3 regions of the Kocuria sp. PD6 genome follow, and region 3 is predicted to be linked to each of the others. Evidence: riboswitches for the same ligand, from Rfam matches in the RefSeq annotation. Region 3 holds a riboswitch; each other region holds the start of a gene.
What was found. Region 3 has a riboswitch for S-adenosylmethionine ahead of Q9R22_RS00300 (MetQ/NlpA family ABC transporter substrate-binding protein). Riboswitches for the same ligand answer to the same signal wherever they lie in the genome.
Positions count from the first base shown of each region.

Region 1: another riboswitch for S-adenosylmethionine. It lies ahead of Q9R22_RS05690 (cobalamin-independent methionine synthase II family protein); the one in region 3 lies ahead of Q9R22_RS00300 (MetQ/NlpA family ABC transporter substrate-binding protein).
Region 2: another riboswitch for S-adenosylmethionine. It lies ahead of Q9R22_RS05855 (LLM class flavin-dependent oxidoreductase); the one in region 3 lies ahead of Q9R22_RS00300 (MetQ/NlpA family ABC transporter substrate-binding protein).

Region 1 is NZ_JAUZUS010000005.1:1,545-11,393, forward strand. Features, by position in the region: gene Q9R22_RS05675 (enoyl-CoA hydratase/isomerase family protein) at 1-302, opposite strand, end outside; gene Q9R22_RS05680 (thiolase family protein) at 310-1,533, opposite strand; partial or broken gene Q9R22_RS05685 (MFS transporter) at 1,732-3,159, opposite strand; gene Q9R22_RS05690 (cobalamin-independent methionine synthase II family protein) at 3,512-4,723, opposite strand; SAM riboswitch class I at 4,738-4,824, opposite strand; gene Q9R22_RS05695 (3-hydroxybutyrate dehydrogenase) at 5,075-5,824, shown strand; gene Q9R22_RS05700 (IclR family transcriptional regulator) at 6,037-6,840, opposite strand; gene Q9R22_RS05705 (CoA transferase subunit A) at 6,993-7,787, shown strand; gene Q9R22_RS05710 (CoA transferase subunit B) at 7,784-8,461, shown strand; gene Q9R22_RS05715 (acetyl-CoA C-acetyltransferase) at 8,458-9,648, shown strand; gene Q9R22_RS05720 (DUF2243 domain-containing protein) at 9,799-9,849, shown strand, end outside.
Region 2 is NZ_JAUZUS010000005.1:34,525-44,373, forward strand. Features, by position in the region: gene Q9R22_RS05820 (succinate dehydrogenase/fumarate reductase iron-sulfur subunit) at 1-578, opposite strand, end outside; gene Q9R22_RS05825 (succinate dehydrogenase cytochrome b subunit) at 578-1,555, opposite strand; gene Q9R22_RS05830 (DUF3995 domain-containing protein) at 1,701-2,219, opposite strand; gene Q9R22_RS05835 (AMP-binding protein) at 2,229-4,361, opposite strand; gene Q9R22_RS05840 (ABC transporter permease) at 4,474-5,439, opposite strand; gene Q9R22_RS05845 (aliphatic sulfonate ABC transporter substrate-binding protein) at 5,436-6,485, opposite strand; gene Q9R22_RS05850 (ABC transporter ATP-binding protein) at 6,490-7,293, opposite strand; SAM riboswitch class I at 7,301-7,392, opposite strand; SAM riboswitch class IV at 7,521-7,635, shown strand; gene Q9R22_RS05855 (LLM class flavin-dependent oxidoreductase) at 7,713-9,140, shown strand; gene Q9R22_RS05860 (trans-aconitate 2-methyltransferase) at 9,240-9,849, shown strand, end outside.
Region 3 is NZ_JAUZUS010000001.1:54,493-64,341, reverse strand. Features, by position in the region: gene Q9R22_RS00320 (DUF485 domain-containing protein) at 1-275, shown strand, start outside; gene Q9R22_RS00315 (cation acetate symporter) at 272-1,912, shown strand; gene Q9R22_RS00310 (GlsB/YeaQ/YmgE family stress response membrane protein) at 2,074-2,337, shown strand; gene dxr (1-deoxy-D-xylulose-5-phosphate reductoisomerase) at 2,500-3,759, shown strand; SAM riboswitch class IV at 3,813-3,927, shown strand; gene Q9R22_RS00300 (MetQ/NlpA family ABC transporter substrate-binding protein) at 4,024-4,908, shown strand; gene Q9R22_RS00295 (methionine ABC transporter ATP-binding protein) at 4,905-5,957, shown strand; gene Q9R22_RS00290 (methionine ABC transporter permease) at 5,957-6,613, shown strand; gene ispG (flavodoxin-dependent (E)-4-hydroxy-3-methylbut-2-enyl-diphosphate synthase) at 6,789-7,955, shown strand; gene Q9R22_RS00280 (DUF4081 domain-containing GNAT family N-acetyltransferase) at 7,952-8,812, shown strand; gene Q9R22_RS00275 (proline--tRNA ligase) at 8,911-9,849, shown strand, end outside.

The DNA.
Region 1 (9,849 bases), on a different contig from region 3:
CGGTCGAACAGCTGCGAGTTCACGCCGCGCAGGGCGTCCTCACGACGCCGCTCGCGCAGTTGCGCGATGTCCGCACCGGAGGCGAAGATCCCCTTCCCGTTCACGTGCGTGCCGCTCAGGATCATGATCCGGGGATCGCGTTCCAGACGGGTGCACACAGCGTGCAACTCGTCCACCATGACCTCGTCGATGGCGTTGCGCACTGCGGGGCGGTCCAGCGCCACGTGCATGCGGTCCGGGGTGTCGGTGATGCGCAGGGCCGTGAACTGCGCGGCCCACTCGGGGGTGTCGTGCTGCGTCATGGCAGGATCACACCCGCTCCACGAGCAGTGCTGCACCCTGGCCCACGCCGATGCACATGGTGGCCAGGCCCTTGGCGGTCTGCTCCCGCTCCATCCGGCCCAGCAGGGTGATGACGATGCGCGAGCCCGAAGAACCCAGGGGGTGGCCCAGGGCGATCGCCCCGCCGTCCCGGTTCACGATCTCCGGGTCCAGGCCGAGCCGGCGGATCGATGCGAGCGACTGGGTCGCGAACGCCTCGTTGATCTCCACGGAGCCCAGATCGCCCGCGTTCCAACCGGCGCGTTCCAGGACCTTCTCGGATGCGGGCACCGGGCCCAGGCCCATGATCTCGGGGGCGAGACCGGCGGAAGCACCGTCCACGACGCGGCCTCGGGCGTTGAGCCCGTACTTGGTCACGGCCCGTTCGCTGGCCACGATCACGGCGGACGCGCCGTCGTTGAGCGAGGACGAGTTACCGGCCGTGACCACGGACCCGCCCTTGACCACGGGGCGCAGCTTGGCGAGCACCTCCGGGGTGGAGCCCTCGCGGGGGCCCTCGTCCGTGTCCACGACCGTGACCGCACCCTTGCGGCCGTGGACCTCCACGGGCACGATCTCGGCGTCGAAATGACCGGCGCGGATCGCGGCCAGGGCCTTTTCGTGCGACTGCGCGGCGAAGGCGTCCGCGTCCTCGCGGGAGATTCCGTCCACCCGGGCGACCTCCTCGGCCGTCTCGGGCATCGAGTAGGTGGCCTTGCCGTCCCGCGAGAGCGGGCCCTCCACGAACGCGGGGTTCACGAACCGCCACCCGATCGAGGTGTCGAAGACCTCCCCGGGCTTGGCGAACGCCGTACGGGGCTTCTCCATGACCCACGGCGCGCGGGACATGGATTCCACACCACCGGCCACCACGATGTCCGCGGCCCCGGACTTGATCATCTGGGACGCGATCGTGATCGCGGACATCCCCGACGCGCACAGCCGGTTGACCGTAATCCCGGGGACCGTGTCCGGGTACCCGTTGAGCAGCCACGCCATCCGGGCCACGTTGCGGTTCTCCTCACCGGCGCCGTTGGCGTTGCCCAGGATCACCTCGTCCACGAGCGCGGGATCGATGCCGGCGTCCTCCACGACGGAACGGATGCACAGTGCGGCTATGTCGTCCGGGCGCACCGAGGACAGGGCACCGCCGTAACGACCCACGGGGGTTCGCGCCCCTCCGACGAGGAAGGCTTGGGGCATCGAGGACATGGCAACTCCTAAGTGAGGCAATAACTGACCGAACGTTCACTGCAAAGGTTCCCCGATCATGTGAGCCACGTCAATCGATGACGGTCACGCGGGGAAGAGCGCGACGGGCCCGGCAACCGTATGGCTGCCGGGCCCGCCGTGCGCCGTCGTGACCTCCGACGAATCAGAGGCCGGGACGGTTGGTTCGTGTGTCGGGGATCAGTGGCGGCGGATGCGCGCCGGAGCGGTGGTCTCGGGCTCGCCGGCCACCGGGGGAACGATCTCGTCCGGGTGCGCCCGGACGTACTCCTGGTGCACCTCCGCGACGTGCAGGTCCTTGCCCTGGTCCGACTTCTTGACGAACGAGACCGCGATGAAGGACACGAGCGAGATCATGGAGATGTACAGGCCGATGGTCCACGCGGCGCCGGTGCGGTTGAGCAGCAGCTGGGCGATCATGGGGGCGAACGCGCCACCAATGATCGACCCCAGGGCGTAACCGATCGAGACACCGGAGTAGCGGACGCGGGCCGGGAACATCTCGGCGTACATGGCGGACTGCGGACCGTAGGACGGACCCAGACCGATCGTCAGGATGAAGATCGCGGCCGCGAACAGGGGCAGGGACGCCGTGTTGAGCATTCACCACATGGGGATGGCCCACAGGATGATGATGCCGTAGCCGATCTGGAACGTGAGCTTGCGCCCGATCTTGTCCGAGATCCACCCGCCGAACATCGTGAAGATGAGCCACCCGACGCCGCCCACGAGCGTGGCGATCAGCGTCTCGGGGCGGGACATCCCCAGGGCCTTGGTGCCGTAGAACGCGAAGAACGCGATGACCAGGTAGCCCGCGGCGTTGTTCGCGGCGAAGATCAGCGCGGCCAGGATGACCTGCGGGGAGTTGGTCCGGAACAGCTGGCCCAGGGGAGCGGAGGACTCCTTGGCGCGCTGGCGCATCTCCAGGAACACGGGGGACTCGTCCACGGAGCGGCGGATCAGCCAGCCCACGAAGATCAGCACGATGGAGAACAGGAACGGAACGCGCCAGCCCCAGGCCTCGAACTGCTCGGGGGTCAGGATGGCGCTCAGACCGAACATGAACAGGGTGGCCATCAGTACGCCCAGGGGCACACCGATCTGGGGGTAGGCGCCGAAGAAGCCGCGCTTGTTCGCGGGCGCGTGCTCCACGGACATCAGGGCCGCACCACCCCACTCACCACCGGCGGAGAAGCCCTGCAGGATACGCAGGACCAGCAGGATGATGGGGGCCGCGATACCGATCTGCTCGTACGTGGGCAGCAGGCCGATCAGCGTGGTGGCCGCGCCCATCCCGAAGAGAGTCATGACCAGGGTGATCTTGCGCCCGTACTTGTCACCGATGTGACCGGCCACGATCGCACCCAGGGGACGGAAGAGGAAGCTGATGCCCAGGGACGCCCAGGCGACGATCTGTCCCAGCGTGGCGTTCTGCTCGCCCGCCGGGTTGAAGAAATGGGTGGCCAGGATGAAGGCGGCCGCCTGCGCATAGATGAAGAAGTCGTACCACTCGATGGTGGTGCCCACGAGGGTGCCCGCAAGGACCTTGCGTTCTTCTCGGGTCATGGTGTGCGCCAGCTGAGCGGGCGCTGAGGTGGTGGATGCCATGCGGGTCTCCAGGATCGGCGGACGCGGGGTCCGTGGGGTGCCAGTGGCGGAGTGGATCAGGGGAATAACCGACCGATTGGTCTCGAAATAAGTGTACGAAAGAATGTGAAGCGCACCACACGTTTCGTGTATTAAATCGTATATTTTTCCCGGGCCGTTCACCCGGGCGGGCAGCATGTCGGCCGTTGTGACGCGTTCATGACACGGCAACGCCCCCTCCCGCCGTGCCGCACCGTGGAAGGTGCGGGCGCAGCGGAAGGGGGGCGGGCGGCGTCGTCCGGGAAGATCGGGGAACCGGAACGGTCAGCGACGCGGTGGGACTAAAAGCTGCAGGACCAGCCGCGCGGCCTGATCAGAACAGGCGCTCGGACGCGATCCGCGCACCCACCACGAGGGACTCGAGCTTGGCCAGCGCGATCTGCGGGTGCAACCGCCCGCCCAGACCGCAGTCCGTGGAGGCGATCACGTTCTCCTTGCCCACCACGGACGCGTACTGCTCGATCCGGTCCGCCACGAGCTCGGGGTGCTCCACCACGTTGGTCGAGTGAGAGACGAAACCGGGGTAGACCACCTTGCCCTCGGGCAGCTGGTGGTCCTTCCAGACCTTCCACTCGTGGCCGTGGCGCGGGCTGGACGCCTCGAAGCTGTAGCCCTGCGCGCGGATGGTGAGCATGAGGTCCACGAGGTACTTGAACTCGAGGTCCGTGGTGTGCGGGCCGTGCCACGAACCCCAGCACAGGTGGAAGCGGATCTGCTCCTCGGGGAGGTCGCGCAGTGCGTAGTTCAGCGCGTCCACGCGCAGCTGGGTGAAGGCCAGGTAGTCCTCCACGGTGGGCTCGGGGTTGATCTGGTCCCAGGACTCGGCGATCGAGGGGTCGTCGATCTGCACGGTCAGTCCGGCGTCCACGATGGCCTTGTACTCCTCACGCATCACGTCCGCGCACGCGTAGACCAGCTCCTCGTCCGTGGCGTAGTACTCGTTCTTCACGCGCGCGCAGGAGCCGGGGGACAGTGCCGCGACGAAGCCCTGCGTGGCACCGTTCAGAGCCATCGCGTCCTTCACGCGGCGGATGTCCCCGGCCACCGCCTCCTGACCCGTGTAGGTCAGCGGGCCCGTGATCTTGGGCTGGGAGACCGTGTTGCGGTGCACGAGCACGCCCGCTGTGGGGTCCTCATAGGCGTCCCGGAAGCGCTCCCGGTCGCGGCGGTCGGGGAAGCTCGTGAGCACGATGTGTCCCGGGCTGGAACGGTGCTTCTCGCCCTCGTTCCAGCGGTCCTCGTCCGTGGGGGTCAGCCCGCCCAGGCGGTGGAACGAGTAGTTCCACCAGGCCCCGTAGTCCACGGCCCCGGACGTGGTGTGGCCGTACTCGCCGTCGTTGACGATGTCGATGCCGATCTCGCGCTGGGTGCGCACGATCTCCTTGACGCCCTCGTCGAGCGCCTCGCCCAGCTGGGAGAGGTCGATCTCGCCCGCCTGGAAACGGTTGTTGGCCTTCAGCAGCTCGGGGGTGCGAGGCAGGGAGCCCACGTGGGTGGTCTGGATGCGATCGGTGTTCAAGGGCATGGCTGTGCTGTTCCTTTCCATCGGTCCTGGCGTTAGCACCGGTGTCACCCCGGTTGCTGCGGCTTCCACGAGCCAGATCTCTCGGCCGCTCTGGATGGGTACTGCTCCATCCAACAGCATCGCGAGGAGTGGACGCCAGTTGTGGCGTGTCGGACGACGACGCCGCTCCCCGGGTTCCTCCTGCCCGGCCCCTCGGGCTCGGGTCACCGGGGCTTCCGTGACCGGGCGGCCCCCGGTGCGGGCCGTGACTCGTAGCTGGTCCGGGGTGGTCCGTTCCGGATCGTGACCCGGCGGCCCCCCGGGGCGTAGCGTGACGCGGTAGGAGAACCGTCCACGCGCAAAGAGGCTGTCATGGAGCAATCACTCGAGGGGAAGAAGGCCCTGGTCACCGGTGGGGCCAGCGGGATCGGCCGCGCCGCCGTGCAGGCGTTCGCGGACCGCGGCGCCCATGTGGTCGTCGCGGACATCAATGAAGAAGCCGCTCAGACGACGGCCTCCGAGGTGGGCGGGGAAGCCTGGGTCGTGGACCTCTCGGACACCGCCGCGCTCACCGAACTGAGCCTGGACGTGGACATCCTGGTCAACAACGCGGGGATCCAAAAGGTGGCACCCGTGCAGGACTTCGACCCCGCGGACTTCCACCGCATCCTCACGCTCATGCTCGAGGCTCCGTTCCTGCTGATCCGTGCCGCGCTGCCGCACATGTACGAGCGCGGATGGGGCCGGATCATCAACGTCTCCTCCATCCACGGTCTGCGCGCGTCCGCGTACAAATCCGCGTACGTCACGGCCAAGCATGGGCTCGAAGGGCTGTCCAAGACCGTGGCCCTGGAGGGCGCTGAGCACGGTGTGACCAGCAACTGCGTCAACCCCAGTTACGTGCACACCCCGCTCGTGGACAAGCAGATCAAGGACCAGGCCGCGACCCACAGGATCCCCGAGGACCAGGTGATCGAGAAGATCATGCTCACCGAGTCCGCGATCAAGCGCCTCGTGGAACCCGAGGAGGTTGGCGAGCTCATCGCGTTCCTGGCCGGCCCGTCCGCGGGCATGGTCACGGGTGCGTCCTACGCGATGGACGGTGGCTGGACGGCGTCCTGAGCGCGGGGCGACGTCGCCGCGTCCACCCTCGCTGCCGTTCGGTGTCGAGGCAATGGCCCGCGTTCCACGGCCCCTCTCCGGCCAAGGGCCCGAACATCTGCGTCCCGAAAAAACACTCGCAGTCGCACAACGCGTGCGGTATCGGGGCACAGATGTTCCGGGGTGCGAGGACGCGGGGTCTGACGGTACGGGACGACGCCGCTGCGTCCGGTTCACACGGTCGTGGCCCCCGCGCGCAGCGCCGTGGAGAGCTTGTGGGCCTGGTCCAGCAAAGCCGCCCCGAGGCCGGGTCTGCGTTCCGCGGTGAACCGGGGTTCGATCCCCGTCAGGGAGAGCGCGTAGCGGGGTTGGCCGGTCGCGTCGAACACCGCGGCCGCCATGCCCCACGAGCCCTCCACAATACGTCCGGGGTTCAGGGACCAGCCGTCCTCCCGGACCTGGGCGACGAGGCGGCGGACGTGAGCGTCGTCGTGCTGTGGACCGAGGCGCGTCCGCTCCTCCCGGGTGTCCGCGAGGGCGGTCTCCAATTGGTCCGGGGGTAGGTGACCGAGGATCGCGAGTCCCGCGGAGGCCACGCCCAGGGGCAACCGCAGGCCCTCGTAGAGCACGTGCGAGCGCACCGGGAACGCCCCCTCCACCCGGGCCAGGCAGATGACCTCGTTGCCGCGGCGAGCGGAGAAGAACGCAGACTCGCCCGTGGCCTCGGCGAGCCGCTGCAGGCACGGGGTCGCGAGGTCCTGGGCGGGATAACGTTGGGCGGCCACCGTGCCCAGGATGTGCAGTTCGGGACCCAGGGCCCAGTTGCCGTCCTCCGTGCGGTCCACGAGCCCCTCGGCGGCGAGCGCTGCGAGCAATCGGTGCGTGGTGGGCCGGGTCAGCCCCGTGCGGTGGGCGATGGCTGCGGTGGATCCGGCTGACTCCCCGGATGCCACGGCCTGCAGGATCGCGGCGACCCGGGAGACCACCTGCGTGCCCTGCGGGGAGAGCTGCGGGTTCCGGGATTTCTGCGGGGTCATACACGCTCCTGCGTCGGGACGTTCACAATATGGACAGACTAGCGACAGTTTTTCAGATTGTGATCCCTTCACCGACGATTACGGGTGAAGCATTGACCAAGATGTGGTCACTTTCTAGTCTGAGAGGCAGATCACGCACTGGAGGGCTGACCATGTCCAAACTCAGGGACAACGTGGCCGAGTTGCTCGCCGAGACGCTGGGGGACGGGATGACCGTGGCGGTGGGCGGTTTCGGACTGTCCGGGATCCCGCGGGACCTCATCGAAGCGGTCCGGGACAACGGAGCCAAGGACCTGACCGTGGTGTCCAACAACATGGGCGTGGACGGCAAGGGGCTCGGTCTGCTGCTGGAGAACAAGCAGGTGAGTAAGGTGCTGTCCTCGTACGTGGGGGAGAACAAGGAGTTCGCCCGCCAGTACCTGGAGGGTGAGCTCGAGGTCGAGTTCAACCCGCAGGGCACGCTCGCCGAACGGCTGCGCGCGGGCGGTGCGGGGATCCCCGCGTTCTACACCGCCACCGGTGTGGGCACGCGCGTGGCGGAGGGGAAGCCCACCGCGGAGTTCGACGGGCGCACCTACGTCCTGGAACGCGGGATCGTCGCGGACATCGCCCTGGTGCACGCGTGGCGAGGGGACACGGACGGCAACCTGATCTACCGGCGGACCTCGCGCAACTTCAACCCGGTGTGCGCCACGGCCGCACGGATCACGTTTGCAGAGGTCGAGGAGATCGTGGCCCCGGGCGAGTTGGACCCGGACCACATCGTGACCCCCGGGGTCTTCGTGCAGCACGTGGTGCAGTACTCAGGGGCGCCCAAGGAGATCGAGCAGCGCACCACGCGACCGAGGCCCGCGGCGTCGTCGTCGGAGGGCGGAACGGACGTGCGGACCGGCGGTGGTGCCGTCCGAGGCGCTGGCAACGGCGGAGCGGAAGGAGCGGTGGCATGAGCTGGACGCGTGATGAGATGGCGGCCATCGCGGCGTCGGAACTGCATGACGGCGACTACGTGAACCTGGGCATCGGGATCCCGACCCTCGTGGCGAACAACCTGCCCGAGGGCGTGAGCGTGGTGCTGCAGACCGAGAACGGGGCGCTGGGCATGGGCCCGTTCCCGTACGAGGGGGACGAGGACCCGGACCTGATCAACGCCGGGAAGCAGACGATCACCCTGCAGCCGGGGGCCGCGATCTTCGACTCCGCGATGTCCTTCGCGATGATCCGCGGTGGACACGTGAAGATGGCGATCCTGGGGGCCATGCAGGTCTCGCAGCGCGGCGACCTGGCCAACTGGATGATTCCCGGCAAGATGGTCAAGGGAATGGGCGGGGCCATGGACCTTGTGACCGGAGCACCTCGTGTGCTGGTCTTGACGGAACACGTCGCCAAGGACGGCTCCGCCAAGCTCAAGCGGGAGTGCGATCTGCCCCTGACCGGTGTCGGGGTCGTGGACCGCATCATCACCGACCTGTGCGTCTTCGACGTGGAGGAACACGGGCTGGTGTTGCGGATCCTCGCCCCGGGTGTGACCGAAGAAGAAGTAGCAGCCAAAACCGAGGCCGAATACCGGGTTGAGCTCGTGGACGTCACCCCGGACTCCGTGCCCGTACAGGAGGAGAAATGACAGAGAACGCCAATGACGTGGTGATCGTCAACGGAGCACGCACACCCCAGGGCAAACTGCTGGGCGCGCTCGCGGACCTGAGCGCCGTGGACCTGGGCGCGCACGCGATCAAGCACGCCGTGCAGCGCGCGGGGGTCTCCCCCGAGGACGTGGATTACGTCTACATGGGCAACGTGGTGCAGGCGGGCACCGGGCAGAACCCGGCCAAGCAGGCCGCGGTGAAGGCCGGACTGCCCAAGACCGTCCCGGCGGCGGCCCTGAACAAGGTGTGCCTGTCCGGTCTGGTGGCCGTCACGGAAGCGGCGCGAATGCTGCGCCTGGGTGAGGCGGACGTCGTCGTGGCCGGCGGGATGGAATCCATGACCAACGCGCCGCACCTGGCCCTGGGTGCTCGCAAGGGCAAGTCCTACGGGGACATGCGGCTCGCGGACTCGCTCGCCCACGACGGGCTCGTGGACGTCGAGAAGGGCGTGCCCATGGGTGAGCTCACCGAGTCCGGCAACGGCGAGCGTCAGATCGACCGCGCCGAGCAGGACGCGGTGGCCGCGCGCAGCCACCAGCTCGCGGGCAAGGCCCAGCAGGACGGGATCTTCGCGGACGAGATCGCGCCCATCGAGGTGCCCCAGCGCAAGGGCGATCCGATCACGGTGTCCGAGGACCAGGGCGTGCGCCCCGATTCTACCGCGGAGGGCCTCGGCAAGCTGCGCCCCGCCTTCACGAAGGACGGCGCCATCACCGCGGGCAACTCGTCCCCCATTTCCGACGGCGCTGCGGCCCTCGTGCTGACCACGCGCGGCTACGCGGAGGAGCACGGACTCGAGTGGCTCGCCGTGGTGGGCAAGCCCGGTCAGGTGGCCGGCCCGGATACCTCCCTGCACTCCCAGCCCTCCCGGGCCATCGAGCACGCGCTCTCGCGGTCCGACTGGACCCTGGAGGATCTGGACTTCATCGAGATCAACGAGGCGTTCGCGGCCGTGGCCGTGCAGTCGGTGCGCGACCTGGGCGTGGACCCCGAGAAGGTCAACATCCACGGTGGTGCGATCGCCTTGGGCCACCCCGTGGGGGCCTCGGGCGCGCGGATCGCGCTGCATGCCGCTTTGGAACTGGCGCGGCGTGGCTCCGGCAAGGCCGCCGTGTCCCTATGCGGTGGCGGCGGTCAGGGTGAGGCGTTGTTGTTGAGCCGTTGAGCCTTTGAGCCTTGCAGGTGGGTCACGCCCGTCCCGGACCCGGGGCGGGCGTGACCCGCACCAGGGACGGCCCGGCTCGAGTCGGCTGACCGGCCCGGGTGCTAACCGGGGGCGGGCGGCCGGGGTGATCGAATGGATTCAGGAGGAACCATGGCGCACACGGCATCCACATCGGACTCGACATCGTCGGGGGGCCCCGGA
Region 2 (9,849 bases), on a different contig from region 3:
CCGAACTCGTGCTCGGCGGCGTCGAGCACCTTGCTCGAGCGCTCGTCGCGTTCCTCGGGCGTCTTGGCGAGCGGCGGCAGTTCCTTGAGCAGCGTGCCCACGTAGAGCTGGCCCGAGCCGTTGGGGCACGCGGCCACGCACGCGCCGCAGCTGATGCACCCAGCGGTGTTCAACGCCTTCATCGCGACCGGGAACTTGGCCTCCTTGGCCACGCGCCGCAGGGCCTTCTTGTCCACGGACAGGTCCTTCTTGACCGGGAACGCTCCCGCGCGCAGGGGCTCGATGAAGATCTCGTCCCCGTCCCGGTAGGCCCTGAGCGACTGAGTGCACGAGGCCCGGTTCTTCTCCGGCCCGTGGGCCACGCCGTCCACGGTCACGCCGCACTTGCCGCAGATGCCCTCGCGACAGCCGTCGTCGAAGCTCACCGGCTCTGTACCCTGGCGCTCGAGCGTCTCGTTGACGGCATCGAGCAATTCGAGCACGCTCATCTCCTCGCGGGCCTGCACGGGGTGGACGGTCTCGAAGCCACCGGGCTCGTCCTCGCCCGCCTGGCGCCACACGTGAACGGTCAACAGCATCAGCGCACCACCTTGGTCAGTACGGCCACGGGAATGCTCACGTTCCCCAGGGCGACGACGCCGCCCACGGCCTTAGCGATCGTGTCCACCTGTCGTACCCGTCGCGCGGTTCCGGTCACCCCGGTGTCCATCGCGGCGGTCCGCAAGCCGTGGATCATGTGTCCGGCGAGCGCGGCCATCGAGGCCGTATAGAACACCGCCACGGACGGCCGGGACAGGCTCGCCACCAGGTTGCCGTACGCGTCACCGTGGGTGTGGCTTACGGAAGCAGCAGGCCGGGCGCCCGCCGTCAGGTCCAGCACGTGGTGCACCGTGAACAGTCCGAGCACCGCGCCCGTGGAGCGCATCGAGCGGGCGATGATCCGGGGGACGGAGCGGCGTCGGCCCCGGGGGCGCTGACGTGGCGCGTGGCCATCTAAGCGGCTGGCCAGGAAGGCGCCGTTGAACGCCGCTTTCCGGTACCGTTGCGTCCCGCTCGGGGGAGGCGCGAGGGGGAAGCCACCCCGCAGCACCTTCTGCGCGGCGGCGCCCACCCGCCACGTGATGGGCCGGAGCGCATCCGCCACCGCGCGGCCCTCGGCGCTCATGGCCCGCAGCGTGAGCTCGGTTCCGGCCAACACATGGGTCGCAGCACTTCCGATCAACCCGATACGCACGACCCACAGCACGGAGTTGCGGGGCAGCACCGGCGCGCCCACCGTGCGAATGAACTCGGCGTACTCGTTGTAGTGGTCCCGGCCTAGGTAGACCTGCATGTTCCCGGCCATGTGCCCCACAGTGAACACGCTCAACACGGTGCCAGAGGCGGCCATGGCGAGCTTGAGGTCGGAGCTGTGGGTGTCCCCGAACATGCGCTGCCAGGCATCGCCGGCCACGGCAGCAATCCCGGCAGTGACGGACGCGTCCGCGGGGGCTGTGGCCGTGCGGGTAGTGCCGGTGACGGGTCGCTCGGTCGAGGGCTGCGCGGCGGAATTCATCACTGAGCCATCTTAGAAGTTCCTTCGGGGCATAACAGTTCGCGGGGTCACACGCGGTCATGCCCGCAGATCAGGAAGAAGCCTGGGTGGTGGTCATCCGCAGTTGGTGGCGTGGGTTCCCCGGTCGGCTCCTTCGTGCGGATGTTCACCTCCCGATAAGTGACTCACGTGTGCCGTGCGGGCGCGTCCGCGCCGGCCGGGACCGCCACAGATGGATCAGCAGCGCGGCACCCCAGACCAGGAACAGTGGATCCCACAACCATGCGTGACCGATCATGGCTAGTCGCTCGTATCCGGTGGCCGGGCGGATGAGCCCGATGAGCACGGCATTGCTGATCACCGTGTTGGTCCCGCCGTAGACCACCAGGACCACGGCACCCACCCAACTTATGGCCCGCCAGAACCGCCGCCAGGGCACCCTGTCGTAGGCTTCCGCCACTGGGATGACGGCTGCCATGAGCTTGAAAAGCGAAACCATGCCCAGCCCCAGCCCGACGGCCAGGGGTGCCTCGTAGGACAGCCGTACCGTCCACTGCCCCACGGTGTCCAGCAACCAGTGCCCGCCCAAAGCCCAGTAGAGGCTGAATCCGGCATGCACGACCCCGGCCGCACACGCCAACCAGACCCAGCCGCGACCGCCGTGGGATCGGGGCAACAAGCTCATGTGGTCAAGCTAAGCACGCCCTGCCAAGACCTCCGCGATCGCGTTTAGCGCTTCCTCGTTCTGCAGCGAGGAACGGTCGCCCAGCTGCTCGCCCTCGTAGAGCTGGGTCAGCAGGCGGCGCGTGATCTTCCCCGAACGGGTCTTGGGCAGATCCGGAACCACGATGACCTCGCGCGGTTTGGCGATCGGGCCGATCTCCCGGGCCACGTGCGCGCGCAGCTCCTCGCGGACCTCGTCCGCGGACAGCGATTGCGCATCCGTTGTGAGCACCACGCACGCCAAAATAGCGTGGCCCGTTACCGCGTCGCGGATCGGGGTGGCCCCGGCCTCCACTACGTGGGGGTGGGTCACCAGGGCGGATTCGATCTCGATCGTCGACAACCGGTGCCCGCTCACGTTGATCACGTCGTCCACCCGCCCCAGGATGTAGAGGTCGCCCTCGTCATCGGTGCGTGCGCCGTCGCCGGCCCGGAACCAACCGCGCTCGCCGTAGGCCGCCCAGTAGGAAGACAGGTAGCGCTGCGGATCGCCCCATACCGTGCGGGCCATGGACGGGCCGATCTTGTCGATCACGGCGTAACCCTGCAGGTTGGGGCCCACTTCCTCACCGGCCTCGTCCAGTACCCGCACAGATACGCCGGGGACCGCACGCGTAGCGCAACCGGGCTTGGGAGAGGTGTGCGCTGCAGCCTCGTCGAACGTGCCGGGACGGGCGAACTGCGGATCGTGCGGGCGCGGGGACGCGACGCACGAGCCCGTCTCGGACTGCCACCACGTGTCCACGAAGGGCACCTCGTCGCGGCCTACCTGGGCGCGCAACCAGCGCCACGCCTCCGGGTTGATGGACTCGCCCACGGAGCCGAGCAACCGGATCGAGGAGAGGTTGTAGACCGGGGGCAGCCCCTTGGGGAACGCGCCCATGAGCGAGCGGATCAGGGTGGGTGCCGTGTAGTAGTTGGTCACGCCGTAGCGCTCGATGATCTCAAAGTGGCGACCGTAATCCGGGGTGTTGGGCGTGCCCTCGTAGATCACCTGGGACACGCCGTTGACCAGCGGGCCGTAGATCTCGTAGGTGTGCGCGGTGACCCACGCGAGGTCCGCGGTGCACCAGTGCACGGTGGAGTCCACCTTGGCGGGGTCGTTCACGGCGGACAGCTCCTCCGGGCGCAGCACCCCGGACGCGTCGGGCACGTCCGGGAGCAGGTCGAACAGCAGGGCGTGGGTGTATGCCGTCTGCACCATGTATCCGCCCATCGTGTGGACCAGGCCCTTGGGCCTCCCCGTGGTGCCGGACGTGTAGATGATGAACAGGGGCGTCTCCGCGTCGAACGCCTCGGGCTCGTGGACTTCCGAGACGCCCGCGGTGAGCTCGTGCCACCACACGTCACGCCCGGGGGTCCACGGCACGAGTTCCTCGTCCTTGGAATGCAGGCCCCGGGTGCCGCGCGGCAGATCGGTGCGCCCGGGCCGGGACGTGCGGCGCACCACGATCACGTGCTCGATGCTGTTCTCACCGCTGCAGGCCTCGTCCGCATTGGTCTTCACGGGGACGACGGCGCCGCGCCGGTTCTGCCCGTCCGTGGTCACCAGGACCTTGGCTCCGGTGTCCTCGACCCGGAACTTGAGGGCTTCTGCGGAGAACCCGCCGAACACGAGCGAGTGGATCGCCCCGATGCGCGCGCACGCGAGCGTGATGATCACGGTCTCCGGGATGACCGGGAGGTAGATGACCACGCGGTCGCCCTTCTCCACGCCCAGTTCGAGCAGGGCGTTGGCGGCCCTGGACACCTCACGCTGCAGGTCCGCGTAGGTATAGACCAGGCGGTCCCCGGGTTCACCCTCGAAGTACAGGGCCACGTGCTGACCACGCCCGGCTGCCACATGGCGGTCCACGCAGTTGTACGAGACGTTGAGTTTCCCGCCTTCGAACCACGCGATCTCGGGCACGGTGTAAGTGGGGTTGCCGTCGTGGTCCTCACCCGTGCGCTGCGGCTTCTCGAACCGGTGAGCCGTGTGCCACGGCTGCGCCCAGTCCAGCCGCCCGGCCTGCTCGACCCAGAACTGCACCCGGGCGTCGTCGGAGATCAACGCCGGGTTCGGTGTGGGGTGAGCGGGGTCTGAGTACGAGTGCGTACCGGTCACGAGTCCTCCTGTGATGTCGATCCGAACGGTCGGTGTCTGTAACGGCCGGGCCCCCGGTCGAACGACCGGGCCGCGGTGGAACGGCGGGCGCCGGCGGGAACCGGGCGGGTTGTCACCTGGTTCCGGCCACGCTCCAGCGCTGCTGCGTCCACCGCTCGAAGATGCCGAGCAGGGCGTCCGTGAGCTTGCCCAGCACGGCCAGCAACACGATCGCGAGCAGCAACCGGTCCGTGCGGCCGTTGTTCTGCGAATCGGTGAGCAGGAATCCCAGGCCCATGGAGGAGCCCAATAGTTCCGCGGCCACCAGGAACAACCACGCCTGGGCCAGGGCCAGGCGCAGCCCGGAGATCACGGAGGGCAGCACCGCGGGCAACTGCACGGTGGTGAAGAGCTTGACCCCGCGCAGCCCGAAGGACCGTGCGGCTTCGATCAGGTGCTGGTCCACGTGGCGCAGCGCGGCGGACACCGTGGTGTACACCGGGAAGAAGGCGCCGATCGCCACCAGGGTCACCTTGGAGTTCTCCCCGATCCCGATCCACAGCAACAGCAACGGCACCCATGCCAGGGACGGCACGGCGCGCAGCGCGCCGATCGTGGGCGAGCCGATGGCCCGCGCCCACGGGGAGAGCCCCAGCAACGCGCCGAGCAACAGCCCGAGCCCACTGCCGATCAGGAAGCCCACGATCACGCGCTGCGTGGAGATCCCCACGTGCAACCACAGGTCACCGCTGCGCAGCAGCTCCCATCCCGCGGCGAGCACCGCGGACGGGCGCGGCAACTGCACGGGGGAGAAGGTCCCGTTCGTGGAGAGGGTGTGCCACGCGAGCACCAGCAGCACGGGCAGGACGATCCCGATCAGCCCCAGGGCCCAAGGATTGCGCAGCGCGCTGGGACGCGTGCGGGAATCCGCCGCGGCAGGGGTGTCTGATGGGGGTGCGACGTCGCCGGGTGCCACCGCGCCCGCCTCGTGGCGTCCGTTGTCGTCGGACAGTGTGGCCACCGCAGTGACGCCAGCTGCTTCGGAGGACGCGCCGTCCGAGGACCGCGGTGCGGCGGAGGAGGTGTCGTGAGTGCTCATGAGGACTGCTTCCCTTCGATCACCTGGGCCACGGCGGCCGCATCGGCGTGTTGTGCGTAGTGCTGCTCCACGATGTTCGCGAGCGCCTCGTCCACGTCCTGCTGCGAGGAGACGTCCCCGGATTCCACCAGGATGGGCCCGACCCGCTCGAGCACCGCGAGCTGTTCGGGGCCCGGAACGGGGTCGATGTCCAGGTGGGTGCGCTGCCAGACCCGCCGGGCGGTGTCGCGATCGATGCTCGCGCCTTCCGCGAGGATCGCGATCCCCTCCTCCGGGTGCTGCAGCGCCCACTGCCGCGCGTAGGCGTACGTGTTCACCACGTCCTGCGCACCCGTGGGATTCAGCTGCAGGAACACCTCCCTCGCGTTGAGGAACCCGTACGTGTTGAACTCCAACTGCCGGTGGAACAGCACGTCCCCCGCCTTCTCCGCGGCGGCCATCACGGGGTCCAGTCCGGACCATGCGGCCACCTGACCGGTGTCCAGCGCGGTGCGCCCGTCCGCGTGCTGCAGGTTCACCACGGTGACGTCCTGTGCGCTCATGCCCGCCGCGCCGAGGGACTGCAGGAGGAAGAAGTACGGATCCGTGCCCTTCGTCGCGGCCACGGACGTGCCCGCGAGGTCCGCCACGGTGCGCACGGGGGAGTCCGGGGTGCGCACGAGCGCGGACCACTCGGGCTGTGAGAACAGGTCGATCGTCCTGATCGGCGAGCGGTTGGCACGCGCGAGCAGTGCGGCGGAACCTGCCGTGGAGCCCACGTCCACGACCCCGGCGCGTAGCGACTCGTTGGCCTTGTTGGAACCGGCCGAGTACACCCACGTCACGGTCTGGCCGTGGGCGCCGGCGACCTTCTCGAGCCAGCCCTTGGCCTTGATGATCAGGGACAGCGGGTTGTAGGTCGCGTAGTCCAGGTAGATCTCGTGCGCGGAACCGCCGGCCACACCGCGGCCCGGACCTTCGCCCTCCATGACGCATCCGCTCAGGGGCAGCGCCAGCGCGGACAGGCCGAGTGCCTGCAGTGCGCGGCGTCGGGACAACTGCGCCATGCGCTCAGCGCTCCACGCCGAGTAGGGCCAACAGGTGGGCGCGCAGTGCGGTGATCTCACTGTCCTCGCGGGAGCGCGGGCGGGCCAGCTCGGGGGAGATGATCTCGGCGATGGTCGCGGGGCCCGTGGCCGTTTCCCGCGCGAGCACCACCACGTGATCGGAGAGCACCAGGGCTTCCTCGACGTCGTGGGTGACCATGAGCACGGTCGTGGGATCGGCGCGGTGCACGTCCAGCAGCAGATCCTGCATCCTGATCCGGGTCAGGGCGTCCAGGGCCCCGAAGGGCTCGTCCAACAGCAGGACCCGCGGGTTCCGTGCCAGGGCCCGGGCGAGGGATGCGCGCTGTGCCATGCCCCCGGATATCTCCGAGGGACGGTGATTCGCGTGGTGGGACAGGCCGACGAGCTCCAACAGCTGCGCCACCCGCCGCTTCCCCTCCTGGGCGGGAGTCCCGTGGGGCAGACCCAGTGCCACGTTGCGCGCCACGCTGCGCCACGGCAGCAACCGCGGTTCCTGGAAGCCGACGGCGCAGCGCGGGTCGATCTCGCGCACCACCGAGTCGTCGATCCGGACTTCGCCCTCGCTCGCCGTGCCGAGCCCGGCCACGGCGCGTAGCAGGGTGGACTTGCCGCACCCCGAGGGGCCCAGGACGGAGACGATCTCGCCCGGACGCACCGTGAAGGTCACGTCCCTCAGGACCTCGTGGACATGCGCTCCGTGGTGTGCGGGGAAGGACTTGCCGACCCGGTCGAAGGTGACCGCCGCGGCGTCGACGGCAGATTCCGGGCGCGTGAGGATATGGCTCAATTCATCAACTCCATCGTTCCTGGCATTAGCACCTTGCCCGCGTGGGGCTGGTTGCTGCGACGTCAACGAGCCAGGTCTCTCAGCCGCTCCGGATGGGAACCCCACCATTGAACGGGCCGGGAGCCCGCGGGTGCAAATCGTGTGACGCGCCGGGGCGCCGTCGTGACGTGCCGTAACCCCAGGTGTTTCCGAGGACCGGGGATCCCCGTTAGGATCGATGCCACAACGATCACGAGTGCCGACGTTTAGCCCTGGCTTGTCGGACGGCAACCCTCTCCCGTAGCGGGGTGCCCCAGGTGAGGATCGGGCCGCATGACACACCGCATGCGGCAAGTACGGCGCCACACAAGCGCGCTGGACCCGCAAGGTAGGCCGCCGTAGGTGGTGCACGGGGCGCGGGTCGTGTTCCTGCTGAGGGGCTGACCGAGATGAGCAAACGGATTTCCGTCAACGCGTTCGACATGACCTGCGTGGATCACCAGAGCTTCGGGTTGTGGCGCCACCCGCGGTCCCGGGCCACCGAGTACAACACCATCGAGTACTGGACGGAGCTGGCCAAGCTGCTGGAGCGGGGCAAGTTCGACGCCCTGTTCCTTGCGGACGTGGTGGGCATCTACGACATCTACAAGAACTCCGCGGCTCCGGCCGTGCGTGACGGGGCCCAGGTCCCGGTCAACGACCCGTTCATGCAGGTCTCGGCCATGGCCGCCGTGACCGAGCACCTGGGTTTCGGCGTGACGAGCGCGGTGACCTACGAGCAGCCCTACACCCTGGCCCGCAAGTACGCCACGCTGGACCACCTCACCAAGGGCCGTGTGGGCTTCAACGTGGTGACCTCCTACCTGCCCTCCGCCGCCGAGAACCAGGGTCTGCCGCGCCAGATTGAGCACGATATGCGCTACGAGATCGCGGAGGAGTTCCTGGACGTGTGCTACAAGCTCTGGGAGGGCTCGTGGGAGGACGACGCCGTGGTGCAGGACCGTGAGACGGGCGTCTACGCGGATCCCACCAAGGTCCACCCCATCCGGCACAGCGGGGAGCACTTCACCGTTCCCGGGGCGGGGCTCACGGCACCGTCCCCGCAGCGCACGCCGCTGATCTTCCAGGCCGGCGCCTCCTCGCGCGGGCAGGCGTTCGCGGGTAAGCACGCGGAAGCCGTGTTCATCGGCGGGTTGCGCCCGGACCTCACGCGTTTCGTGACTGACAAGATCCGCGACCGGGCTCGGGCCGAGGGCCGCAGCCGTGACGACGTCAAGATCTACGCGATGCTCTCCGTGGTCGTCGCGGACACGGACGAGCAGGCCCAGGAGAAGTACCGCGATTACCTGCAATACGTGGACCTGGAGGCCTCCCAGGCGATCATCGGTGGGTGGTCCGGCGTGGACCTGTCCCAGTTCGACGAGGACGAGGCCCTGAACTACATCAAGACCGACTCCATCCAGTCCTTCTTGACCCCGTTCACGCTGCAATCCAAGGACAAGCAGTGGACGCGCGAGGAGATCGCCAAGCACTGCGCCCTGGGCGGGATGGGTGCCGTGCTCGTGGGTTCCGCGCAGACCGTCGCGGATCAGCTCGAGACCTGGGTGGACGAGGGCGGCCTGGACGGCATCAACCTGGCCTACCACGTGAGCCCCGGTTCCTTCGAGGACTTCGTCGAGTACGTGGTCCCCGAGTTGCAAAAGCGCGGGCGCTACCGTACCGAGTACGAGGGCACCACCCTGCGCGAGTCCCTCTACGGCGAGGGCCAGCCGCGGGTCAAGGACACCCACCCCGCCGCGAAGTACCGCGGCGCGTTCGTGGGCGAGCCCTCCGTCGCGGACACGCCGTCCCGCGAGCTGGTGGGCTGACACCTCCCTCCAACGACGACGCCGCTCGCGCCCGGTCCCGCAGGTCCGGCAGGGCGGCGTCGTCGGCTTCCTCGCCCGTTGCCAGGGCGGGACCCCCGTGTGAGAGTGGAACGCGTGCAACCCGGTTACGACCACTTGGCGAACGACTACGAGAAGGCTTTTCCCGCTCCCTTCCGCACGGCGCTCGAACGGCGCGCGGTGGAGGCCTTCGCGGATCACGTCATCGCGGCAGGGGCGCCCGGCCCCGCGATGGATGTGGGGTGCGGCACGGGCCACGTCACGGCCGCACTGTCCGAGCGGGGTCTGCACGTGGTGGGGGTGGACCCGTCCGAATCCATGCTGGGTATCGCGCGCACATCGTACCCGGAGGTCGCCTTCGAAGCCGGCGATGCGAATCCCACGTCGTGGGGTGGTGCAGCGGGGCCTGACCGCCGAGTGGCCGCCGTTCTTGCGCGGTTCAGTCTGATCCACGTGCCACCCGCGCGGCTCCCCGGCATCCTGGACTCCTGGGCGGACGTGATGGCACCCGGAGGGGTGGTCATGGTGGCGTTCCAAGCACTCGACGGAGAGCGTGCCGTGGTCTCGTTCGATCACGCCGTGGCTCCGGCGTGGCGCTGGCATCCGGACGTGATGGCCGATCATATGAAGCATGCCGGGTTCACGGAGGCCTGGCGTACCGTCAGTCGCCCGGACGCAGAACATCGCTTCC
Region 3 (9,849 bases):
TCGTCTTCCCCCTGGCCATCGCGTTCCTGGTCTGGTACCTGCTCTACGTGGTCCTCGCCATCTATGCGCCGGGCTTCATGTCCACGCGGGTCGTGGGCAACGTCAACCTGGGTCTGATCCTGGGTCTGCTGCAGTTCGTCACCACATTCGGGATCACCGCCGCGTACGTGAGTTTCGCCAACCGCAAGCTCGATCCGCAGGCCACCGCGTTGCGTGAGGACCTCGAATCCACTTCCGGCCACCGGGCCGACGACCACCAGGAGGCCCGGCCATGATCGCCGTCCCCGCCCTCTCGACACCCGCGGTGCACCTGGCGGAGACCGCCACGTCCACCGTGGGCAACCCCGCGATCAATATCTCGATCTTCCTGGCGTTCGTGCTCGTGACGCTCGTGGTCGTGATCCGGGCGTCCAAGTCCACCGCCACGGCCGCGGACTACTACGCGGGTGGGCGCTCGTTCTCCGGGACCCAGAACGGTCTGGCCATCGCGGGTGACTACCTCTCCGCGGCGTCGTTCCTGGGCATCGTGGGCGCGATCGCCCTGCAGGGCTACGACGGGTTCCTGTACTCGATCGGCTTCTTCGTCGCGTGGCTCGTGGCCCTGCTACTGATCGCCGAGCCGCTGCGCAACACCGGCAAGTTCACCATGGCGGACGTGCTCTCGTTCCGATTGCGGCAGAGGCCCGTGCGGGTCGCGGCGTCCATCTCCACCCTGGCCGTGACGTTCTTCTACCTCCTGGCGCAAATGGCCGGGGCGGGGGCCCTGGTGTCCCTGCTGCTGGGGATCGGCTCCCGGGCCGGGCAGTCCCTGGTGATCGTGATCGTGGGCGTCATCATGATCGTCTACGTGCTCGTGGGCGGCATGAAGGGCACCACATGGGTGCAAATCATCAAGGCGTGCCTGCTCGTATCCGGCGTCGCCGTGATGACCGTGTGGATCCTGGTCTTGTTCGGGTTCAATTTCTCGACCATGCTCGGCGCGGCCGTGGAGACGAACAACAACCCCGCGATGCTTGATCCCGGACTGAAGTACGGCGTGAGCGAGATCTCCAAGCTGGACTTCATCTCGCTGGGTCTGGCCCTCGTCCTGGGCGCCGCCGGCCTGCCGCACGTGCTCATGCGCTTCTATACGGTGCCCACCGCCAAGGAGGCCCGCAAGTCCGTGGTTTGGGCGATCACTCTGATCGGCTTGTTCTACCTCTTCACCCTGGTGCTCGGGTTCGGTGCGGCCGCGCTGATCGGTGCGGACCGGATCAAGGGCGCGCCTGGTGGTGTGAACTCGGCGGCTCCGTTGCTCGCGTACGAACTCGGCGGGTCCATCCTCATGGGTCTGATTGCGGCGGTCGCGTTCGCCACGATCCTCGCCGTGGTCGCCGGTCTGGCCATTACGGCCTCCGCGTCCTTCGCACACGACATCTACACGTCCGTGATCAAGAAGGGCACCTCGGACCCGCGTCAGGAACTGCGGGTGGCCAAGACCACCGTGGTGGTCATCGGCCTGATCTCGGTCGCCGGCGGCATTGGCGCGCAGGGTCAAAACGTGGCGTTCCTCGTGGCCCTCGCCTTCGCGGTGGCGGCCTCCGCCAATCTGCCCACCATCCTCTACTCACTCTACTGGAAGCGCTTCACCACGCGCGGCGCGGTATTGTCCATGTACGGCGGGCTGATCATCTCCGTGGTGCTCATTATCTTCTCCCCGGTGATGTCCGGATCGGAGACCTCCATGATCCCCGGCGCGGACTTCGCGTTCTACCCGCTGTCCAACCCCGGCATCATCTCGATCCCGGCGTCCTTCCTGCTCGGTTTCCTGGGCTCGCTCAGCGAGCGCCGGCCGGAGGACCCGCGCAAGCAGTCCGAGATGGAAGTGCGTTCCCTCACGGGAGTGGGAGCGGAGAAGGCCGTCTCGCACTGACCTGGTTCACCGCCCCTTGACACGGCCGCCGTGTCCGGTTTCATCCGGACGCGGCGGCCCGTGTAGCGTTGGTGTCTGGTACTACACTGTGAACCAGTTCGCTGACCACATGCGGTTGCGGAACACCGCAAACGCGCACAACGAGAACCAGAGGTGGAGAAATGGGCATCATTAGCTGGATCATCCTCGGTCTGATCGCCGGCGCGCTCGCCAAGCTGATCCTTCCGGGCAAGCAGGGTGGCGGGATCATCGTCACCATCATCCTCGGCATCGTGGGGGCCTTCCTGGGCGGCTGGCTGGGTAGCTTCATCCCCGGCCTGAGCGACGGGATCAACAGCTTCAGCATCGGCACGATCATCACGTCCGTGATCGGCGCGATCATCGTGCTGCTCATCTACGGCGCCGTCGTCGGCCGCCGTCGCTGAATCATCTGCGGGTCCTGAACGGGCCTTCCACACAAGGGCGTCACCTCCGGGTGGCGCCCTTGTCGTATCTCCCGTGTCGTGCGTCCGGAGTCGTGTGCTCGGTGTCGTGCGTGCGGGGTGCGGCGCTCACGCGATACTGGGGTCATGACTTCCTCCACCGGCATGACCCCCGATCTCGACTCCGCCACCCGGCAGGCCCCCCGGCGCCTCGTGATCCTGGGGTCCACGGGATCCATCGGGACGCAGGCGCTCGACGTCGTGTCCGAGGCCGCGGGGCTGCGCCGGCCCGTCTGGGATGCCACCCACGAGCCCTTCGAGGTCGTGGCGCTCGCCGCGGGCGCGGGTCACCTCGAGCTGCTCGCTCAGCAGGCCGTGACGTTCGGTGTCCGTGCGGTGGGCACGAGCGGTACGGCGGACGACGCCGCCCGGTTGCGTGAGCTGATCGCGGACCGGTCACGCGCGGCGTCATCGGCGGCACCCGAGGTCCTGTATGGGCCGGACGCTGCAACCCGGATCGCGCAGTGGGAGGATTCGGACCTCGTGCTGAACGGGATCACCGGGAGCATCGGGCTCGCACCCACCCTGGCGGCGCTGGGAGCGGGTCGGCGGGTGGCGCTCGCGAACAAGGAGTCCCTGATCGCGGGCGGTCCGCTCGTGTTGCGCGCCGCGGTGGACACGGGCCTCCAGGACGCGCTGATCCCCGTGGACTCCGAACACTCGGCGATCGCCCAGGCCCTGCGCTCCGGGACGGCCTCCGAGGTGCGCCGGCTCGTGCTCACGGCGTCCGGCGGACCGTTCCGCGGCATGACGCGCGAGCAGCTCACGCGGGTGACACCCGAACAGGCCCTGCAGCACCCCACGTGGGACATGGGGGTCATGGTCACCACGAACTCCGCGACCATGGTCAACAAGGCACTGGAGGTGCTCGAGGCGAGCCTACTGTTCGACGTCCCCCTGGACCGGATCGACGTCACCGTGCATCCGCAATCGGTCGTGCACTCCATGGTGGAGTTCGTGGACGGATCCACCCTGGCGCAGGCGTCCCCGCCGGACATGCGCCTGCCCATCGCGCTCGGAATCGGCTGGCCCCACCGCGTGACCGGCGCCGCCGCGGGGTGCGACTGGACCCGGGCCGCACAGTGGACGTTCGAACCGCTCGATTCGCAGGCGTTCCCCGCCGTGGAGCTCATGAAGCACGCGGGTTCGCGCGGCGGGACGTGGCCCGCGGTGTTCAACGCCGCCAACGAGCAGGCCGTGCACGCGTTCCACCGCGGGGCGCTCGGCTTCACGCAGATCGTGGACATGGTCGAGCGTGTGCTGGAGGATCACGACGGCGTCACGCGGCCCACCCTCGAGGACGTCCTGGGGGCGGAGGAGTGGGCCCGGGCCCGCGCGGACGAACGTATCGCCGGGATGGCATAGGGCCCTTCCTGCGGTCGTCGGCCCATGGCAGGGCCGTGCTAGAATTCCGGGTGGATGACGAGATCCGGCGCGTAGCTCTGGCTGGCCGGACGGCAACCCTCTCCCGTAGCGGGGTGCCCCAGATGACCATCCGGTCGCGGTTGCAACAGATCACGGCAAGTGCGGTTCCCCGGAAATCAGCACGTGCCCGTCCCGTGAGCCCTCATCCAGGGGGGACTGTTCGCCCCGCGAGTCCCCGTCACAGAACCCTGGAAAGGCATGATCATGCGAACCAAGCGTTTGATTCCCGTCGTGTTGGCCACCACCCTGGGCCTCACCCTCACCGCGTGCGGCGGCGGCTCCGACAACTCGGACCCGGCCGCGGACGGCAAGATCACCGTCGGGATCGTGGGCTCGACCCCCGTGCAAGACGCGTTGAAGCAGGTCGCCGCGGACAACGACATCACGGTCGAGTACGTGGACTTCAGTGACTACAGCCAGCCGAACCCCGCTCTGAAGAGCGGTGACATCGACATGAACTGGTTCCAGCACATCGCGTACCTCGCCGATTACAACAACAACTCCGGGGACACCATCACTCCCGTGGGCTCCACGTCCATCTTCCCGCTGGGGCTGTACTCCAAGAGCGTGAAATCCGTGGGCGACTTCAAGCAGGGTGACGAGATCGCCGTGCCGAACGACTCGATCAACCTGTCCCGCGCCTTGAACCTCTTGCACCAGCAGGGTCTCGTGGAGTTCACCAAGGACACGATCGCCCCCACCGAGCAGGACATCGACACCGCCAAGTCCAAGGTCACGGTCCGCCCGGTCTCCGCCGAGCAGACCGTGCTGTCCATGGACTCCGTGGCCGCCTCCGTGGTCAACAACGACTTCCTGGACCGCGCGAACATCGATCCCAAGTCCGCGCTGGCTCAGGACGATCCCACCGCGGACAGTGCCAAGGTGTACGACAACCTCTTCGCCGCGACCGAGGCGAACGCGGACAACGAGACCCTGAAGAAGGTCGCGAGCTTCTACTACGACGACAAGGTCCAGGACGCGGAGAAGACCGAGACCAAGGGCACCGCAGTGCCCACCAAGGTGGATCAGCAGGAGCTCAAGGACTTGCTGGCCCGCTACTCGCAGGACCTCAAGGAGCAGACCAAGTGAGCCCGTCCGCCACGGCGGACACCCTGGTCAGTTTCCGGGACGTGAGCAAGGTCTTCGTCACGGGGTCCAAACGCCGCCCGCACACCGTGACCGCGGTGGACTCCGTGGACCTGGACATCCGCCGCGGTGAGATCTTCGCGGTGATCGGCTACTCGGGGGCGGGCAAGTCCACCCTCGTGCGGCTGATCAACGGCCTGGAACCGATCTCGTCCGGGACGCTCGAGGTCGCCGGTAGCCGTGTGGACGGGCGCAGCGAGTCCCAGCTGGCGCCCATCCGCCGCAAGATCGGGATGATCTTCCAGCAGTTCAACCTGTTCACGTCACGCACCGTGGCGGGCAACATCGAGTACCCGCTCAAGCGTGCCGGGTGGAAGCCCGAGGAACGCAAGGCGCGGGTCGCGGAACTGTTGGAGTTCGTGGGCTTGACCGAGCGCGCCGGGAACTACCCCGAGCAGCTCTCGGGTGGTCAGAAGCAGCGCGTGGGGATCGCCCGCGCGCTCGCGAGCAATCCCGAACTGCTGCTCGCGGACGAGTCCACCTCGGCGTTGGACCCGGAGACCACCCAGGAGGTACTGGGTCTGCTCAAGCGCGTCAACCGTGAGCTGGGGATCACCATCGTGTTGATCACCCACGAGATGGACGTGGTGCGGGCCACCGCGGACCGCGTGGCCGTGATGGACAGCGGTCGTGTGGTGGAGACCGGGACCACCGCGGAGGTCTTCGCCCACCCGCGGGCGCAGACCACGCGCAAGTTCGTCTCCTCGGTCACGCGCACCGTGCCGCGCGCGGACGAGATCGAGAAGCTGCGCCGGGAACACCCCGGGCGGCTCGTGCTGGTGGACGTCACCGACCAGAACCAGATCGGGGACGTGCTCTCGGACGCCGCCCGTGACGGTGTCAGCTTCAACATCGCCTTCGGGGGGATCTCCATCCTGCAGTCACAGTCCTTCGGAACGCTCACGCTGTCCCTGACCGGTTCGGACGAGTCCGTGGACCGCGCCGTCGAGAGTCTGCGCGCCGTCACCACGGTGCGGGAGGTGAGTGAGTGATGGAGTGGTCTGCTCTGGGCCCGCAGTTGCTGGACGCAACCGGGCAGACGCTGTATATGGTCTCCGTGACCCTCGTGCTGGCCGGGCTCATCGGCCTGGCCGTGGGCATGGGGCTCTACGTGACCCGGCGGGGCAGCATCCTGGAGAACGGTCCACTGTTCACCGCGCTGAACCTCCTGGTGAACTTCGTGCGTCCCATCCCGTTCATCATCCTGCTGGCCGCCCTGGGTCAGGTCACGGAATCGGTCGTGGGCACGCGCCTGGGCCCCAACGCCGCGATCTTCACCATGACCATCGGCGCTACGTTCGCGGTGGCCCGCATCGTGGAGCAGAACCTCATGACGGTGGATCCCGGGGTGATCGAGGCCGCGCGGTCCATGGGGGTCTCGCGCTGGAAGATCATCACCACGGTGATCCTGCCGGAGGCGCTCGGCCCGCTCGTGCTGGGGTACACGTTCCTGGTCATCGGCATCACGGACATGTCCGCGATGGCCGGTGCGATCGGTGCCGGCGGTCTGGGTGACTTCGCGTTGCGCCTGGGCTACCAACGCTTCAACGACCAGGTCACGTGGGCCGCAGTGATCGTGATCATCATCCTGGTCCAGCTCGTGCAGTTCTTCGGCAACTGGCTCGCGCGCAGGATCATGCGCCGCTGACGCTCACGCGCCCCATACCATGGCGACGCCGCCCCCGGAACATTCCGGGGGCGGCGTCGTGTTCGGCGCATCACGTGCGGCTGTAGCACGTGGGAGGAGTGGGGCACAATGGACAGTGCAACATCGCGGGGCGCGCGTCACGGGCCCCGGACGCCACTTCCTTGGGAGGCAATTCGTGACCTCGGTCAATCTCGGTATGCCCGCCGCGCCCCAGCCGGTGCTCTCGCCCCGGCGCAAGACCCGCCAGATCCAGGTGGGTTCGGTGGGTGTGGGGTCGGAGCACCCGATCAGCGTCCAGTCGATGACCACGACCCCCACCACGGACATCAACGCCACGCTGCAGCAGATCGCCGAGCTCAACGCCGCCGGTTGCGACATCGTGCGCGTGGCGTGCCCGTCCCAGGACGACGCCGACGCCCTGCCCATCATCGCCATGAAGTCCCCGATCCCGGTGATCGCGGACATCCACTTCCAGCCCAAGTACGTCTACGCCGCGATCGACGCCGGGTGCGCCGGTGTGCGCGTGAACCCGGGCAACATCCGCAAGTTCGACGACCAGATCGAGGGCATCTCCCGTGCGGCGGAGGCCGCGGGCGTGTCCATCCGGATCGGCGTGAACGCGGGCTCCCTGGACAAGCGCCTGCTGCAGAAGTACGGCAAGGCCACCCCGGAGGCGCTCGTGGAGTCCGCCGTGTGGGAAGCCTCGCTGTTCGAGGAGCACGACTTCCACGACTTCAAGATCTCCGTCAAGCACAACGACCCCGTGACCATGGTGCGCGCCTACCAGTTGCTCGCCGAGCGCGGGGACTGGCCGCTGCACCTGGGTGTCACGGAGGCCGGCCCGGCACTGCAGGGCACCGTCAAGTCCGCGACCGCCTTCGGCATCCTGCTCGGTCAGGGCATCGGGGACACCATCCGCGTGTCCCTGTCCGCGCCTCCGGTCGAAGAGGTCAAGGTGGGCAATCAGATCCTGCAGTCGCTTGGGCTGCGCCCGCGCAAGCTCGAGATCGTCTCGTGCCCCTCGTGCGGGCGCGCGCAGGTGGACGTCTACAAGCTCGCCGAGGAGGTCAACGAGGGCCTGGCCCACCTGACCGTGCCGCTGCGCGTGGCCGTGATGGGCTGCGTCGTCAACGGCCCGGGGGAAGCCCGCGAAGCGGACCTGGGCGTGGCCTCGGGCAACGGTAAGGGCCAGATCTTCGTGCGCGGTGAGGTCATCAAGACCGTTCCCGAGGACCAGATCGTGGAGACCCTGCTCGCCCAGGCCAATGAGATGGCCGAGAGCATGGAATTGGACGAGAACGGCCAGCCGGTCGAGGGTGCGCCGGTTGTGACCGCCGGGTGATCCTGCGCCGCGCCCCGCGGGTGCTCTCACCCGCCGCCGTGAACCAGTCGGCACTGGACCGCCTGCTGGCGCGGCACGCGGTGTCCGGGGTGTTCGTCGCGGCGCACGTGGCCCGGATCCGGGCCGCCCGCGGTCGGCGGCAGCCGCCCGTGATCGGTGTGGTGGACTCCTCCGGCGAGCTCGTGGGCGCGTGCTGGGCGGGAACCAACGTGGTACCCGTGGTGCTCGACGAGACCGGGACGGACCTCGTCGCGGACGTCCTGGCCCGCGGCGGCCCCCGCTTCGCCTCGTTCTTCGGTCCCGCCGATCCCGTGCTCGGACTGTGGGAAAGATTGCGGGACACGTGGCCCGAACCCTTCGACGTCCGTCCCGTGCAACCGCTGCTCGTGATGGACCGTGATCCCGCACCCGGGTTGTTCACGGGGCCCGCCCGCGATGTGCGATGGGCGCAGGACGAGGACTTCCCTCGCGTGCTGCCCGCGGCCGCGGCCATGTTCACCGAGGAAGTGGGGTACTCCCCCTTCACCACCGGGGCGGAGGGTTACCGCCAGCGAGTGCGCTCCCTCGTGCGCGATCGCAGGACCGCGGTGCTCACCGACGAGCACGGCACCGTGATCTTCAAGGCGGACATCGGGTCGCTGCACGGGTCCGTGTGTCAGATCCAGGGTGTGTGGGTGGACCCCGAGCACCGGGGGAGGGGACTGGCCGTGCCGTGTATGGCCGCGACCGTGGCGCTCGCCCGGCAGTATGTCCCGACCGTGAGCCTCTACGTGAACTCGTTCAACGCACCCGCCCTGGCCACATACCGCCGAGTGGGTTTCCGGCGGCACGGGGATTTCGCCACGGTCCTCCTGTGAGCCCCCGGGCCCGGCGTGCGCCGGTGCCGCGCAGCGATAGACTCGCGGGGATACCCGCCGCTTCGATCGATCCCTTCACGGGTGGATAGGATCCCTTCATGCCCCTTCGCCTGAGTTCCTTGTTCCTGCGCACGCTGCGCGAAGACCCCGTGGACGCAGACGTGGACAGCCACAAGCTCCTGGTGCGCGCCGGGTACATCCGCCGCGCGGCGCCCGGGATCTACACGTGGTTGCCCCTGGGGCTGAACGTCCTGGGGAAGGTCGAGCGGATCGTGCGCGAGGAGATGAACGCGATCGGCGCCCAGGAGGTGCACTTCCCGGCGCTGTTGCCGCGCGAACCCTACGAGGCCACCAACCGCTGGACCGAGTACGGTGAGAACCTCTTCCGGCTGCAGGACCGCAAGGGCGCGGACTACCTGCTCGCGCCCACGCACGAGGAGATGTTCACGCTGCTCGTGAAGGATCTCTACTCGTCCTACAAGGACCTCCCGGTCTCGCTGTACCAGATCCAGACCAAGTACCGGGACGAAGCCCGCCCCCGCGCGGGTCTGCTGCGCGGGCGGGAGTTCATCATGAAGGACTCCTACTCGTTCGACATCGACGACGCGGGGTTGGACGAGTCCTACGCCAAGCACCGCGCGGCGTACGTGCGGATCTTCGAACGCCTCGGCCTGCCGGTCGTAGCCGTGTCCGCGACCTCGGGGGCCATGGGCGGATCCCGGTCCGAGGAGTTCATGCACCCCTCGTCCGTGGGTGAGGACACCTTCGTGCGCTCGGCTGGAGGCTACGCCGCGAACGTGGAGGCCGTGACGACGGTGGTCCCGGAGCCAATCGACTACGCGGACGCTCCCGCGGCCCAAGTGCACCGTACCCCCGCGAGCCCCACGATCGAGACGCTTGTGGAGCGCTCCAACGAGTTGCACCCCCGCGAAGGCGAGCCGTGGACCGCCGCGGACACGCTCAAGAACGTCGTGCTGTCCGTCTCGTTGCCCGGTGGTAAGCGTCAGCTCGTGGCCGTGGGCGTTCCCGGGGACCGC